One region of the Acidovorax sp. GW821-FHT10E04 genome, then DNA from elsewhere that is predicted to be linked to it. Evidence: predicted binding sites of a transcription regulator. Region 1 holds the regulator's gene; each other region holds the start of a gene.
What was found. The regulator sigma-54, encoded in region 1, starts transcription at its own class of promoters, with help from an activator protein. The targets are predictions, from matches to a motif close to TGGCANGNAANCTGCTTT.
Positions count from the first base shown of each region.

Region 1 (4,710 bases):
GCCGAAAAGGCCGACCGCGCCAAGCCCATGAACATCGAGGCCGACGCCTTGCGACACGATGAGCTCAAGCAGACCAGCGTGTTCTCGGGCCGCGTGGTCATGACCAAGGGCTCCATCGTGCTGCGCGGCGCGCGGCTGGACGTGCGCCAGGACGCCGACGGCTACCAGTACGGCGTGGTCACGGCCGAGGCGGGCAAGCGGGCCTTCTTCCGCCAGAAGCGCGATACCGTGGCGGGGGCGCCGGACGAGTTCATCGAAGGCGAGAGCGAAGTCATCGAGTACGACGGCAAGGCCGACAACGTGCGCTTCATCACCCGCGCCGAACTGCGCCGCTACCGCGGGGCGGTCCTCAGCGACGAGATCACCGGCGCCGTGATCGTCTACAACAACCTCACCGATGTGTTCACCGTGGACGGCAAGCGCACCCCCGCGACCAATGCGGCGGGCGATGCGCCCGCGCCCGGCAGCCGGGTGCGCGCGGTGCTCGCGCCCAAGGACCCGCCCGCCGGTGCCGCCGCGCCGGAGGCCGCGCCCCCGGCATCGGCGCCGGTGCTGCGCCCCAGCAACAGCCTTGGCGGCGGCTCCAAGTGAGCGCGCAGCCCGTCAGCCCCGGTCCTGACACCCAGGCGGGCAGCCGCCTGGAGGTGCAGCACCTGGCCAAGTCGTATGGCAGCCGCAAGGTCGTCAAGGATGTGTCGCTGGTCGTGCAAAAGGGCGAGGTCGTGGGCCTGCTGGGGCCCAACGGCGCGGGCAAGACCACCTCGTTCTACATGATCGTGGGCCTGGTGCGCAGCGACGCGGGCGACATCCGCATCGACGGCCATTCGGTGGCCCACATGCCCATCCACCGCCGCTCGCGGCTGGGGCTGTCCTACCTGCCGCAGGAAGCCTCCATCTTCCGCAAGCTCACGGTCGAAGAGAACGTGCGCGCGGTGCTGGAGCTGCAGCGCGCGGACGACGACGGCAAGCCGCTGTCGCGCGAGGCCATCGAAGAGCGTCTCACGGCCTTGCTGCAGGAGCTGCGCGTGGACCACCTGCGGGCCTCGCCCGCCATGGCCCTGTCGGGCGGCGAGCGCCGCCGCGTCGAGATCGCCCGCGCGCTGGCCACGCAGCCGCGCTTCATCCTGCTGGACGAGCCCTTTGCGGGCATCGACCCCATCGCCGTGATCGAGATACAGCGCATCATCGGTTTTCTCAAGGCGCGCGGCATCGGCGTGCTCATCACCGACCACAACGTGCGCGAGACGCTGGGCATCTGCGACCACGCCTTCATCATCAGCGATGGCCAGGTGCTGGCCCAGGGCACGCCATCCGAGATCGTGGACAACGCCGAAGTGCGCCGGGTGTACCTGGGCGAACATTTCCGCATGTAGACATGGCCTCCACGCTTGTCACTTCGTGTACTGCGCTGCCCCCCGAGGGGGGCTTCGCGCCTTGGGGCGGCCCGGCGGCGCTCAATCAATGAAACCTGGACTCTCGCTGCGCGTCTCGCAGCATCTTGCATTGACCCCCCAACTTCAGCAGTCCATCCGGCTGCTGCAGTTGTCCACGCTGGAACTCTCGCAGGAAGTCGAGCAGATGCTCGACGAAAACCCGTTCCTCGAACGCAACGCCGACGAGGCGCCGCGCGAGGAGTTTGGCCTGGAAGCCGCCGATACGCCGGCCCAGGCCGACGACTACAGCGCGGATGATGCTATTTTTTCAGGAGCTACCAGCGCAAGCAGTACCAGCGCTGAGGCTCAAAATGATGCTGAAACTCCGAGCGCGGGCGCCGACGAGCCCGACTGGAGCGGCGACGGCACGGTGGAGATGGCGCCCAACGACGCCGAGTGGGGCGGCGACGCCCCCGCCCGCAACCGCAACGACGCCGAAGGCGACGAGGCCGACGCCACCGAGCTGGCCCGCACGCACGAATCGCTGACCGCCTTTTTGCACCGACAGGCGCTGGCGCTGCGCCTGTCCGAGATCGACCGCGCCGCGCTGCGCTTCCTGATCGAATCGCTCAACGACGACGGCTACCTGGAGGATCCGCTCGAAGAGCTGGCCATCAGCCTGGCCGGGCCCGACGACCTGGAGCAGATCGAGGAACTGGTGCACCGCTTCACCGTGGCACAGCGGCTGCTGCAGAGCCTGGAGCCCGTGGGCGTGGGCGCGCGCGGCCTGGCCGAGTGCCTGACGCTGCAGCTCAAGGCGCTGGCCGCCGACGAGGACAGCGACATCGACCCCGACACCGTGCAGACCGCGCTGCGCGTGTGCCAGCAGCCGCTGGAGATGCTGGCGCGGCGCGACGTGCGCCGCCTCACGCAGGCCTGCGGCGACAGCGAGGAGCGCACCCGCGCCGCCATGGCGCTGATCGCCCGGCTGGAGCCGCGCCCGGGGCGCCGCTTCGCCGACGTGGAGCGCAACATCATCATCCCCGACGTGATCGTGCGCAAGGCCGGGCGCGCCAATGGCCGCGACGGGCAGCACAACTTCATCGTGCAGCTCAACCCCGACGTGATGCCGCGCCTGCGCGTGCACGACATCTATGCCGGCGCCCTGCGCGGCCACAAGGGCGGCGAGGGCCACCAGGGCATGCAGCAGCGCCTGCAGGAGGCGCGCTGGTTCATCAAGAACATCCAGCAGCGCTTCGACACCATCCTGCGCGTCTCGCGCGCCATCGTGGAGCGGCAGAAGAACTTCTTCACCCACGGCGAACTCGCGATGCGCCCGCTGGTGCTGCGCGACATCGCCGACGAGCTGGGCCTGCACGAGTCCACCATCAGCCGCGTGACCACGGCCAAGTACATGGCCACGCCCATCGGCACCTACGAGCTCAAGTACTTCTTCGGCTCGGGCCTGGGCACCGAGACCGGCGGCAATGCGTCGAGCACCGCCGTGCGTGCCCTCATCAAGCAATTCGTGGCCGCCGAGAGCCCGACCAAGCCGCTGTCCGACAGCCAGATCGCCGAGATGCTCAAGGAGCAGGGCATCGAGTGCGCGCGCCGCACCGTCGCCAAGTACCGCGAGGCGCTCAAGATCGCGCCGGCGAATCTGCGCAAGGCGCTGTAGGCGCCGTGCGGGCGTGTGCACGGCGCATGCGCCTGGTGGCCCGTTTTTCCGCTCCGTTGCTGTCTTTCCCTCTTACTTCGCCACCCCGTCCATGGCCCGCATCGTCTTCGACCTTCCCGCGCACTTCGGTTTCGCCACCGAAATGCAGATCTACATCAGCCACGTCAACCAGGGCGGGCACCTGGACAACGCGCAGCTGCTGAGCCTCGTGTCCGAGGCCCGGGTGCGGTTTTTCCAGTCACTCGGCTACCCCGAGGCCGACGTGGGCGGGCTGTCCATCGTGGTCGGAGACATCGTGGCGCAGTACAAGTCCGAGGGGTTCCACGGCGAGACCATGCGCGTGGAGATGGCGCCTGCGGACTTCAACCGCTATGGGTTCGACCTGGTCTTTTGCATGACCGAGAAGACCTCGGGCCGCGAGGTGGCGCGCGGCAAGATCGGCATCGTTTTCATCGGCAAGGCCGGCCGCAAGGTGGCGCCGATCCCGGACTCCATCCGCCAGTTGCTGCTGGCCCGTGCGGGCACGCCGGATTCACACGCACTTTCCGAGCGCGTATCCTCACCATCGTCATGAATCAACTCCAACTTTTTCTCCCTTGCGCCGCCGGTGTGGAGGGCTTTCTGGCCGACGAGGTGCATGGCATCACCGGCCTCACGGGGCAAGACCTGCTGGTCGGCCGTGGCGGCGTGCTGCTGCGCGCGTCCTGGCGCGAGGCGCTGCTGCTCAACCTGCACAGCCGCCTGGCCCAGCGCGTGCTGGTGCAGCTGGCGCACCGCCCCTACCGCTCTGAAAACGACCTGTATGCCGCCGCCAGCGACGTGGCGTGGGAAATCTGGTTCACCACGCGCCAGACCTTCAAGGTCGAGGTGACGGCCCAGCACAGCCCGCTGCAGAGCCTCAACTTCGCAGGCCTCAAGGTCAAGGACGCCGTGGCCGACCGGTTTCGCGCCAAAAGCGGCGTGCGCCCCGATGTGAACACGCAGTGGCCCGACGTGCGCATCCACCTGCACCTGACCACGGAAGAAGCCACCATCTACATCGACACCTCCGGCGAGCCGCTGTTCAAGCGTGGCTGGCGCGAGGACAAGGGCGATGCCCCGCTGAAGGAAACCCTGGCCGCCGCCATGATCGCCGCCAGCGGCTGGGACCCGCACGGTGACAACCCCCAGCCGCTGTACGACCCCTGCTGCGGCAGCGGCACCATCGCCATCGAGGCCGCGCAGATCGCCTGTCGCATCCCGGCGGGCATGCTGCGCCGCTTTGCGTTCGAGAAACTGCTGCCCTACCAGGCCCATGTCTGGACTGCTATTAAAAATGAAGCTGAAGGCGCAATACAGACAAGCGCTGTGCCCATATTTGGCAGTGATGTGGCCCACCGCATGGTCGATTTTGCCCAGCGCAACGCCGAACGTGCGGGCGTGGCCGACGCCGTGCAACTGCGCGGTGGCGACGCCCTGCAGCGCATGCCGCCGTGCGACCAGCCCGGCGTGATGCTGCTGAACCCGCCCTATGGCGAGCGCATCGCCGCAGCCGGTGCCGCTGGCCAGAATGCCAACGAACGCGCGGCCGAGCGGGCCCTGGGCGCCAGCGTGGGCCGCGAAGCTGCGCATACCGATGATGGTGGCGAGTTCTTCAGCCAGCTGGCCGCCCACTGGAAG
Region 1 is NZ_JBWKMT010000008.1:30,685-35,394, forward strand. Features, by position in the region: gene lptA (lipopolysaccharide transport periplasmic protein LptA) at 1-591, shown strand, start outside; gene lptB (LPS export ABC transporter ATP-binding protein) at 588-1,373, shown strand; gene AC07OC_RS22775 (RNA polymerase factor sigma-54) at 1,462-3,051, shown strand; gene AC07OC_RS22780 (acyl-CoA thioesterase) at 3,143-3,625, shown strand; gene AC07OC_RS22785 (THUMP domain-containing class I SAM-dependent RNA methyltransferase) at 3,622-4,710, shown strand, end outside.

Region 2 (4,710 bases), on a different contig from region 1:
GCGCCTCGGGCCGCACGGGCAGGCCGAACTGGCGGGACACCGCCAGCAGGCGCTCGCGCGCACCCGCACGCCGTGAGAAGGGCTGCCACAAGGGTTCGGTGCCCAGCAGCACGTTGTCCAGCACCGTGAGGTTGTCGGCCAGGGTGAAATGCTGGTGCACCATGCCGATGCCCGCCGCCAGCGCCGCGCGTGGCTGGCCGGGCGGCAGCGGCTGGCCGAAGACCTCGATGTGGCCCGCGTCGGCCACGTAGTGGCCGAACAGGATGGACATCAGCGTGGACTTGCCCGCCCCGTTCTCCCCCAGCAGTGCCAGCACCTCGCCGCGCTGCAGCGCAAGGCTGATGCCGTCGTTGGCCACCAGCTTGCCGAAGCGTTTGGTGATGCCCTGCAGCCGCAGGACGGGGCCGGAGGGGTCCGTCATTTCCAGTTCGAGAGAAAGGCCAGCAGCACCTTGGCGGAATTGGCCGCCGCCAGGCCCATGAAGGTGCCCATTTCATTCTCGCCTTCGCCACCACCGGCCAGATCGCTCAGCGAGCGAAAGGCGATGTAGGGCACGCCGTTGCTGTGGGCCACCATGGCGGTGGCGGCGGTCTCCATGTCGAGCACATTGGCCTCGAAGGTCTTGAACGCGTATTCGCGGAAAGCCTTGTTGTCCACGAAGGCCTGGCCCGACACGCCGTTGCCGCCCACCACGAGCTGCGGGCGCTGTTTCAGGCAGGTGCTGGCCAGGCAATGCGCCAGGCCCACGTCCTGCAGGCCGCGCGCGGTGGCCAGCATTTGGGGGTCCGCCTCAAACCAGAACTGTCTGGTGATGCCGGGCTTGGCCGCCGACCTCACCTCGACCGGGCGCGGGTGCATCATGCCGAAGGCGGGCATCGTCAGCTCGCTTTTCATCCACGCGGGGGCGCTGTACTGGCCGGGCTGGTCTTCACGCGCCATCAGCCATTCCATGTACTGTCCCCACTGCGCGGGCACGGTCACGTCGCCAATGTGCAGGCCGGGGTTCACGCCACCGGCGATGCCGGAAAAGACGATGTGGCTCACGTTGAAGCGGTCCAGCACCAATTGCGTGTTCATGGCCGCGTTGGTCATGCTGATGCCCGACAGGAACACCACCACGGGCTTGCCCGAGAGCGTGCCGGTGGTGAATTCCACGCCGTTGACGCTGTGCCTGGCCGGCTGCTGCACCTGGGGCAGCAGCACCGTCAGCTCGGGTGCAAAGGCCGAGATGACGGCGATGCGCGGCGTGCTGTCCAGCCGTGCCGCCTGGCCCGGCGCGACCGCGGCGCATCCCGCCACCAGCGTGGCCAGGGCCAGGGCGCCCAGCAGGCGCATGCACCGCGCGGCCAGGGCGGTTGTCTCGGGGCGGTGGGAAAGCGGTGCGGGCATGGCGTTCCTTGTCGGGAAAAAGAAGAAAAGGAAAAATCGTACAGCGCAGCGCACGGCGGCGTAGGCCACAGCGCAGCCGGTGCCCGCGCGCCGGGGTGCCTACCTGGCCGTGGACTTGGGCTGGCTGTCGTCCACCTTCACGCTGAACTTGCCGGCCAGGATGTCGGCCTCCTTGGCCTTGACCTTGGCCACGATGTCGGCGGGCACCTTCTTCTCGAACGTGCCCAGCGGCGCCAATTCAGAGCCCTTGTGCTTCATCATCGAGTAGGGGCCGTAGTCCTCGGCCGTGAACTTGCCGTCCTTGACCAGCTTGAGGGCGCGTTCGATGCTGGGCTCCATGTGCCACAGCGCGGAGGCGACCACGGTGTCGGGGTACTTGTCCTGGGTGTTGATCACGTTGCCGATGGCCAGCTTGCCCTTCTCCTTGGCCGCGTCGGACACGCCAAAGCGCTCGGCATAGAGCACGTCGGCGCCCTTGTCGATCATGGCGAAGGTGGCTTCCTTGGCCTTGGGCGGGTCGAACCAGCTGTTGATGAAGGTGATGGTGAACTCGACCTTGGGGTTGGTCTCCTTCGCGCCGGCCATGAAGGCGTGCATCAGGCGGTTGACCTCGGGAATGGGGAAGCCGCCGACCATGCCGATCTTGTTCGTCTTGGTCATGCCGCCCGCGACCATGCCGGACAGGTAGGCGGGCTCCTGGATGTAGTTGTCGAACACGCTGAAATTGGGCGCCTGCGGCTTGCCCGAGGAGCCCAGCAGGAACGAGGTCTTGGGGAAGTCCTTGGCCACCTTGCGGGCGGCGGTCTCCACCGCGAAGGCCTCGCCCACGATGAGCTGGTTGCCGCCGGTGGCGTACTCGCGCATCACGCGCTCGTAGTCGGCGTTGGAGACGTTCTCGCTGGCCTTGTATTCGATCTCGCCGCGCGCTTCGGCGGCCTTCAGGGCCTTGTGGATGCGGCTCACCCACTGCTGCTCGTAGGGCACCGTGTAGATCGCCGCGACCTTGAGCTTGGACTGCGCGTGGGCCAGCGAGGGCGCCAGGCCCATGGCGGCCGAAAGGGCCATGGAAGTGCAGAGCAGGCGTCCGGTGAAGATGCGGCGAGTGGTCATGGTGGGGTCCTTCAGACAGGCAAACAAGGAGGAATGGGTGTCAGCAGCCAAGCAAGGAGCGCGCCAATGGGCAGCCGCCCGGTGGCACGAGGCCGGAGGCAAGTCTGCCAGAGGAAAGCCACCAGTTGGTAAAAAAATGACGCGCCAAAAAAACCACCGGAGGGCCTGGCCCCGCGGTGGCTGGTTCGCGATGGCGTGCCGTGCGCCTACTTGGTGCCGAAGATCCGGTCCCCCGCATCCCCCAGCCCCGGCAGGATGTAGCCGTGGTCGTTCAGTTCGCGGTCGATGGCGGCGGTGAAGATCGGCACGTCGGGGTGGGCCTTTTGCAGCGTGGCCACGCCTTCGGGGGCGGCCAGCAGGCACACGAACTTGATGGAGCGGGGATTGAGTTTTTTCAGGCGGTCCACGCAGGCGGCGGCCGAGTTGCCGGTGGCCAGCATGGGGTCCACCACGATGATGTCGCGCTCGTCCATTTCGGACGGCATCTTGAAGTAGTACTCCACCGGCTGCAGCGTGGCCGGGTCGCGGTACAGCCCGATGTGGCCCACGCGGGCGCCGGGCACCACGTTGAGCATGCCGTCGAGGAAGCCGTTGCCCGCGCGCAGGATGGAGACCAGTACCAGCTTCTTGCCGTCGATCACCTGGCCGGTCATGGTCTCCAGCGGGGTTTCGATCTGCACGTCCTGCAGGGGCATGTCGCGCGTGACTTCGTACGCCATGAGCGTGCTGAGCTCGCCCAGCAGGCGGCGAAAGCTGTTGGTGCTGGCGTCCTTCTTGCGCATCAGCGTGAGCTTGTGCTGGACGAGGGGGTGGTTGATGACGGTGACGTTGCTCATGGCTGGGCCTGTGTTTTGGGGGATGGAAAGAGGCGCGCCCGCATTTTTACCTGACAGAGGCGCTGGCGGCAGGCACTGTCAGGGTTGCGGGCTGCCGTGCTGCCGTGTGGCTGGCCGTGGCGGGCCGCTGGCGTCGCCCTCTGGGGCTGGTGGCGGCGGCGCGGCGCATGGGTGAGTCTAATCCGACAGGAACCGCGCATAGCGCGCCAGGTCCACATTGCCGCCGCTGATGATGACACCCACCCGTTCGCCCTGCAGCAGCTTGCCGCCGTCATCGACACCCGAGAACGCGTGCGCGCCCGCATAGGCAAGGGCGCCCGTGGGCTCCACCACGATCTTCATGCGCTCCGCGAAGAAGCGCAGGGACTGCATGAGCTGGGCGTCGCTCACGCTCAGGATGTCTTCCACCCGCTCGCGGATGATGGGAAAGGTGAGCTCGCCCAGCGCCTGGGTCTGCGCGCCATCGGCGATGGTGTGTGGCGTCGGGATGCGCACGATCTGCCCCGCCCGCAGCGACTGCTGGCCGTCGTTGCCGTTTTCGGGCTCCACGCCGATCACGCGGCAGCGCGGTGCCAGGGCGCCCGCGGCCAGCAGGCTGCCTGCCAGCAGGCCCCCGCCGCCCACGCACACGAACAGGTAGTCGAGGTCGGGCACTTCTTCAAAAAGCTCCAGCGCCGCGGTGCCCTGGCCCGCGATGACGTGGGGATGGTCGAACGGAGGCACCAGCGTCATGCCGCGCTCCAGCGCCAGGCGGCGGCTGATGGCCTCGCGGTCCTCGGTGTAGCGGTCGTAGGTGACGACCTGGGCTCCATAGGCGCGCGTGGCCGCCATCTTGGAGGCGGGCGCGTCTTCGGGCATGACGATGGCGACGGGCATGTCCAGCAGGCGGGCCGACAGCGCGATCGCCTGCGCATGGTTGCCGGCCGAGAAAGCCAGCACGCCGCGTTCGCGCTGCTCGTCGGTGAACTGGGCGAGCGTGTTGAAGGCGCCGCGGAACTTGAACGCGCCCGTGCGCTGCAGGTTCTCGCATTTGAAGAAGAGCTGGGCGCCCAGCATTTCGTCGGCGGTGGTGGAGCGCAGCACCGGCGTGCGGTGCGCGATGCCCTTGAGCCGGTGCGCGGCGGCGGCCACGTCGTCGTAGGTGGGCGGGGTCAGACTGGGCAATGTCATGGCGGCGTCCTCGGGGCAGGGGCGGGCAAGGGGTTGCCCGTGTTCGCCACATGATAGCCCCAGACGCGATCGCCGCGCGCCGAAAAGGCCTCTGCCGGTTGTCCTGTCAGCGCGGGCAGCTATCAATTTTGACTTTTCGCGCCGGTCTCGCGGCGCGGCGCTCTCAGCCCAGTTCGCTGAACCGTACCAGCGGCGCCAGGGCCGG
Region 2 is NZ_JBWKMT010000001.1:565,868-570,577, forward strand. Features, by position in the region: gene AC07OC_RS02590 (ABC transporter ATP-binding protein) at 1-421, opposite strand, end outside; gene AC07OC_RS02595 (5'-methylthioadenosine/S-adenosylhomocysteine nucleosidase) at 418-1,389, opposite strand; gene AC07OC_RS02600 (BMP family protein) at 1,489-2,499, opposite strand; gene upp (uracil phosphoribosyltransferase) at 2,706-3,335, opposite strand; gene AC07OC_RS02610 (threo-3-hydroxy-L-aspartate ammonia-lyase) at 3,513-4,505, opposite strand; gene AC07OC_RS02615 (enoyl-CoA hydratase-related protein) at 4,669-4,710, opposite strand, start outside.
Region 2: the regulator sigma-54 is predicted to act here: its motif matches at 2,548-2,565, upstream of AC07OC_RS02600 (BMP family protein).

Region 3 (4,710 bases), on a different contig from region 1:
CGCCATGCCGAGCTGTTCGCGTCCGACCTGTCCAAGGAAGACCTAGTGCGCATGATCGACCGGGTGCTGATGTTCTACGTGCGCACGGCCGACCGGCTGCAGCGCACCAGCACCTGGCGCGAGAACCTCGAAGGTGGCCTCGACTACCTCAAGGACGTGCTGCAAAAGGACAGCCTGGGTCTGTGCGCCGAGCTCGAATCGCAGATGCAGAACGTGGTCGATACCTACCAGTGCGAATGGAAGACCGCCGTGACCGACCCCGAGACGCGCAAGCGCTTCCGCTCGTTCGTGAACAGCGACAAGGCCGACGAGAACGTGCTCTTCGTCGAGGAGCGCGGCCAGATCCGCCCGGCCCGCGCGGAGGAGCGCGGCGCCAACGTCATCCCCATCCGCCAGGCCGCCTGACATGAAGCACCCCCTGAGTCGCTTCGCGCCTTCACCCTTCTCTCGACGCGCTGTGCGAGTCCGGGAGGGGGACGCCCCCAGCGCATGCGCTGGATACGCCGCCTTCGCGGCGGGGCGGCCCTTGCGTGGGGCACTGGTGTCGGCTGCGCCAGTTGCGCGCGCTGCGGGCAACCTGTAGCGCAATGAATCAATAACGGAGAACTCCCATGAGCGCACTTCCCATGAACAGTACCGACCCCCTTGCCTGGACCGACATCTGCGCGGTCGACGACATCCTGCCCAGCACCGGCGTCTGCGCCCTGGTGGCCAACCGCCATGTGGCGGTGTTCCGCACCGGCAGCGACCAGTTCTTCGCCATCGACAACGTGGACCCGAAGTCGGGCGCCAGCGTGCTCTCGCGCGGGCTGATCGGCAACCTGGGCGAGCGCGTCGTCGTCGCCTCGCCGCTGTACAAGAACCATTTCGACCTGCGCACGGGCGAATGCCTGGAGGCGCCCGAGCATTCGGTGCGGGCGCACGGCGTGCGCGCCGAGGGTGGGCGCGTCAGCATTGCAATGGCCTGAGGGCCTGCCCTTGAGGTCTCTTGAGGCCGTGTCCCGGCAACTCTTCGGGCCGGGTTGTGCGGAAGTGCATTGCACCGCGTTCCGCGCAGGCCCCTGGAGGCTTGGCGGGTGCGCGGCAGGTTCTGGGGTTAGCATTCCCTCGTATTGATTTTCTGGAGTTCCCGCATGCCCGACCAGGCCGCGTCCCTGACCGTTTCGACCCTTGTGCTGCGCTCGCGCCAGCTGGAGATCGACGCGGTGCGCCACCTCGCAAGCCGGGCCGTTCTGGTGGACACGATCGGCCAGCTGATAGAAGGTCTGCAGCGCGAGCGCGGCGCATCGGGCGCCTACCTGGCGTCCAATGCCCAGCGTTTTGCCGACATGCGCAGCCGGATCATCCAGGAGGTGCTGCCACTGGAGGCGCGACTGCGCCAGGAATTTGCCCAGCATGTGGAACCCGAACAGGGCGCGACGGCCAAGGCCTTGTCGCTCATGGCGTGGGCCCTCCTGGGGCTTGATTCTCTGCCCGCGCTGCGCAGCCAGATTTACAAGCAGGCGATGACCGCACACGACTCGATCGCTGCGTTCAGCCACCTGATCGCGGGTCTGATCGAGCTGGTCTTCCATGTGGCCGATGCGGCGGGGCTGCCCAGCGTATCGCGCCAGCTGGTGGCTTTGCTGCACCTGGTGCAGGCGCAGGAAGAGGCGGGCCAGGAGCGCGCCATGGGCGCGCTGCTCTATGCCTCTGGCCAGGGCAGCGACGCGCACCAGCAGCGGGTGCTGCACCTCATCGACGCGCAGGAGCGCAGCTTGCGCGTGTTTTCCGAGTTTGCCGATCCGGCCCTGCGTGGACGCTGGGAGCAGCAGCAGCTTGCCCCCGGCATGGCCCAACTGGAGCGGCTGCGGCGCACGCTGTGCGTGGTGCGCCCCGGCGCCGCCCTGGACAGCAACCTGAGCGACGCCTGGTTCGACGTGTGCACGGAGCGCATCAACGCGCTGTGGCAACTGCAGGTCGAACTGGTCCAGCGTCTGCGCGAGGACTGCGAGGCTCGCATCCTCGAAGCGCAGCAGGACCTGCAGGACTCCAGGGGCCTGCTGCGCGGCCTGCGCGACAACCCGCCGCAGCGCACGCACGCGGTGGACCGGTTCTTCGACATCGCGATTGCACCCACGTCCGTGCCGGAGGCGGCGGCCGGCACGCACGGGGCCGAATCGGCTTCGCTGCTGGAACTGCTGCAGGCCCAGTCGGCGCGCATGGCCAGCATGGAGGCCGAGCTGGAGGCGGCGCGCCGCACGCTGAACGAACGCAAGGTGATCGAGCGCGCCAAGGGGGTGCTGATGGCCCGCCTGGGCATGAACGAGGAAGTCGCCTTCCGCGTGTTGCAGAAAACCTCGATGGACCAGAACCGCCGGCTGCTCGAGGTGGCGGAGGCCACGCTGTCCCTGCCCGATCTCGCCTTTGCGCAGTCTGCGCTGTCAGGCGCCAAGTCCTCATAGATAGCGTCGCGGTGCCCCGCAACGGGGCGGGCAGGCACTGGTGACCCACTGTGGTGCCGGTGCCGCACCGAGTGGAGGCTCATTTCTTGCGATGGTCGCCGCGCATGCGCCAGAGAGGGACGGGCCACGCTCCGATGCACCATTCCATCAGGGGTATGGAACTTGCATGGAGAGAAGTGGTTGTCGGCTAAAGGCGGCTTGCCAACCCACCGTCCGTGGTCTTCCGCGGGCAAAGGAATCGCGCATCCAAGGATAACGGCGTCCCTTGCGTCTCCTCCAGATGACTGGAGGGCGGCGCAGCGGACGCCGTTTTCTTTTTTCCTCCTTGCGCGTTCCGCCGGCCCGCCGTCCGGGACGCTGTCAATAGTCTCCCGTCCCAAAGGAAATTCAATGGCCTACCTTGCCCCTGCCGAGTTCGTGACCAAGATGGTCGACTCCGGTGAATCCAAGCTCCTGATGTCCACCCGCGACACGCTGATCCGCTCCTACATGGCCGGCGCCATCCTGGCGCTGGCGGCCGCGTTTGCCGTGACCGTCACGGTCAACACCGGCAACCCGCTGGTCGGCGCCATGCTGTTCCCCGTGGGCTTCATCATGCTGTACCTGATGGGTTTCGACCTGCTGACGGGCGTGTTCACGCTCGCACCGCTGGCGGTGTTCGACAAGCGCCCAGGTGCCACCTGGGCAGGCGTGCTGCGCAACTGGGGCCTGGTGTTCGTGGGCAACTTCGCGGGCGCACTGACGGTGGCGGTGTTCATGGCCATCATCTTCACCTTCGGCTTCAGCGAGGCGCCCAATGCCGTCGGCGAGAAGCTCGGCCACATCGGCGAGGGCCGCACGGTGGGCTATGCCGCCCATGGCGCTGCCGGCATGCTCACGCTGTTCGTGCGTGCCGTGATGTGCAACTGGATGGTCTCCACCGGCGTGGTCGCCGCGATGATGTCCACCACGGTCTCGGGCAAGGCCATCGGCATGTGGATGCCGGTCATGATCTTCTTCTACATGGGTTTCGAGCATTCCATCGTCAACATGTTCCTGTTTCCCACCGGCCTGATGCTGGGCGGCAAGTTCACGCTGATGGACTATCTGATCTGGAACGAGCTTCCCACGGTGCTCGGCAATCTGGTCGGAGGCCTGACCTTCGTCGGTGCCACGCTGTATTCCACGCACTACAAGACCGCGCCCAAGCGCCACCATGCCTGAGCTTCTCCCTGAGCGACCTCGCCGCTGCGCGCTGCGGGCATGGGGACGCCGCCAGCGCGGCGGGGCGACCCCCGCGCGGCGGCTGGCGGGTGGGCCGCGCCGGTTGCATGGGCTGGCGGTGGCGTGCAGCGCCATGGACCGCTGATGGGCCACGGCACGGATCCGGGCGGGCTGCGCGTCACGCTGGGCCAGCACTCGCGGGCGGGGCGCAAGGGCGTCAACCAGGACTTCCATGGTGCCATGTTGCCCGGCGAGCCGCTGCGCGGCTCCAAGGGGATCGTCGTCGCCCTGGCCGATGGCATAGGGTCCAGCACGGTCAGCCAGGAGGCCAGCGCGGCCTCGGTGCGCAGTTTCCTGGACGACTACTACGCCACCTCCGACGCCTGGTCGGTGCGCCGCTCGGCCCAGCGCGTTCTGAGTGCCACCAATGCGTGGCTGCATGCGCAGACCATGCGCAGCCACGCGCGTTTCGACAAGGACCGCGGCTATGTGACCACCTTCAGCGCGCTGATCCTGAAAGGCCGCGATGTCCATGTGCTGCATGTGGGGGATGCGCGCATCTATCGCCTTCACGGGCAGTCGCTCGAGCAGCTGACGCAGGACCACCGTGTCCACCTGTCGTCGGCCGAGTCGTTCCTGGGCCGCGCGCTTGGCACGAGTGCCCATGTCGAGATCGACTATTGCTGCCTGCCGGCCGATGTGGGGGCCCTCTACGTGCTGGCCACCGACGGTGCGTACACGCATTTCGATGCAGCCGCAGTGCATGCGGCTCTGGCACGGTTTCCCGGGGACTTCGATCAGGCCGCGCAAGATATCGTGGAGGGTGCGCAGGCCCGCGGCGCCGACGACGACATGACCGTGCAGATCCTGCGCATCGATGCGCTGCCCGATCCTGAAGCCCACCGCCTGCATGCGCTGCGCGAAGGCCTCGCGTTCGCGCCGCCGCTGTCGCCCAGGATGCGTTTCGAAGGCTACACCGTGGTGCGCGAACTGCACGCGAGCGCGCGCAGCCACGTGCACCTCGCGGTGGACGGCGCGACGGGGCAGCAGGTGGTGCTGAAGA
Region 3 is NZ_JBWKMT010000002.1:727,803-732,512, forward strand. Features, by position in the region: gene nirB (nitrite reductase large subunit NirB) at 1-405, shown strand, start outside; gene nirD (nitrite reductase small subunit NirD) at 612-968, shown strand; gene AC07OC_RS08425 (nitrate regulatory protein) at 1,134-2,444, shown strand; gene AC07OC_RS08430 (formate/nitrite transporter family protein) at 2,835-3,647, shown strand; gene AC07OC_RS08435 (bifunctional protein-serine/threonine kinase/phosphatase) at 3,792-4,710, shown strand, end outside.
Region 3: the regulator sigma-54 is predicted to act here: its motif matches at 2,596-2,613, upstream of AC07OC_RS08430 (formate/nitrite transporter family protein).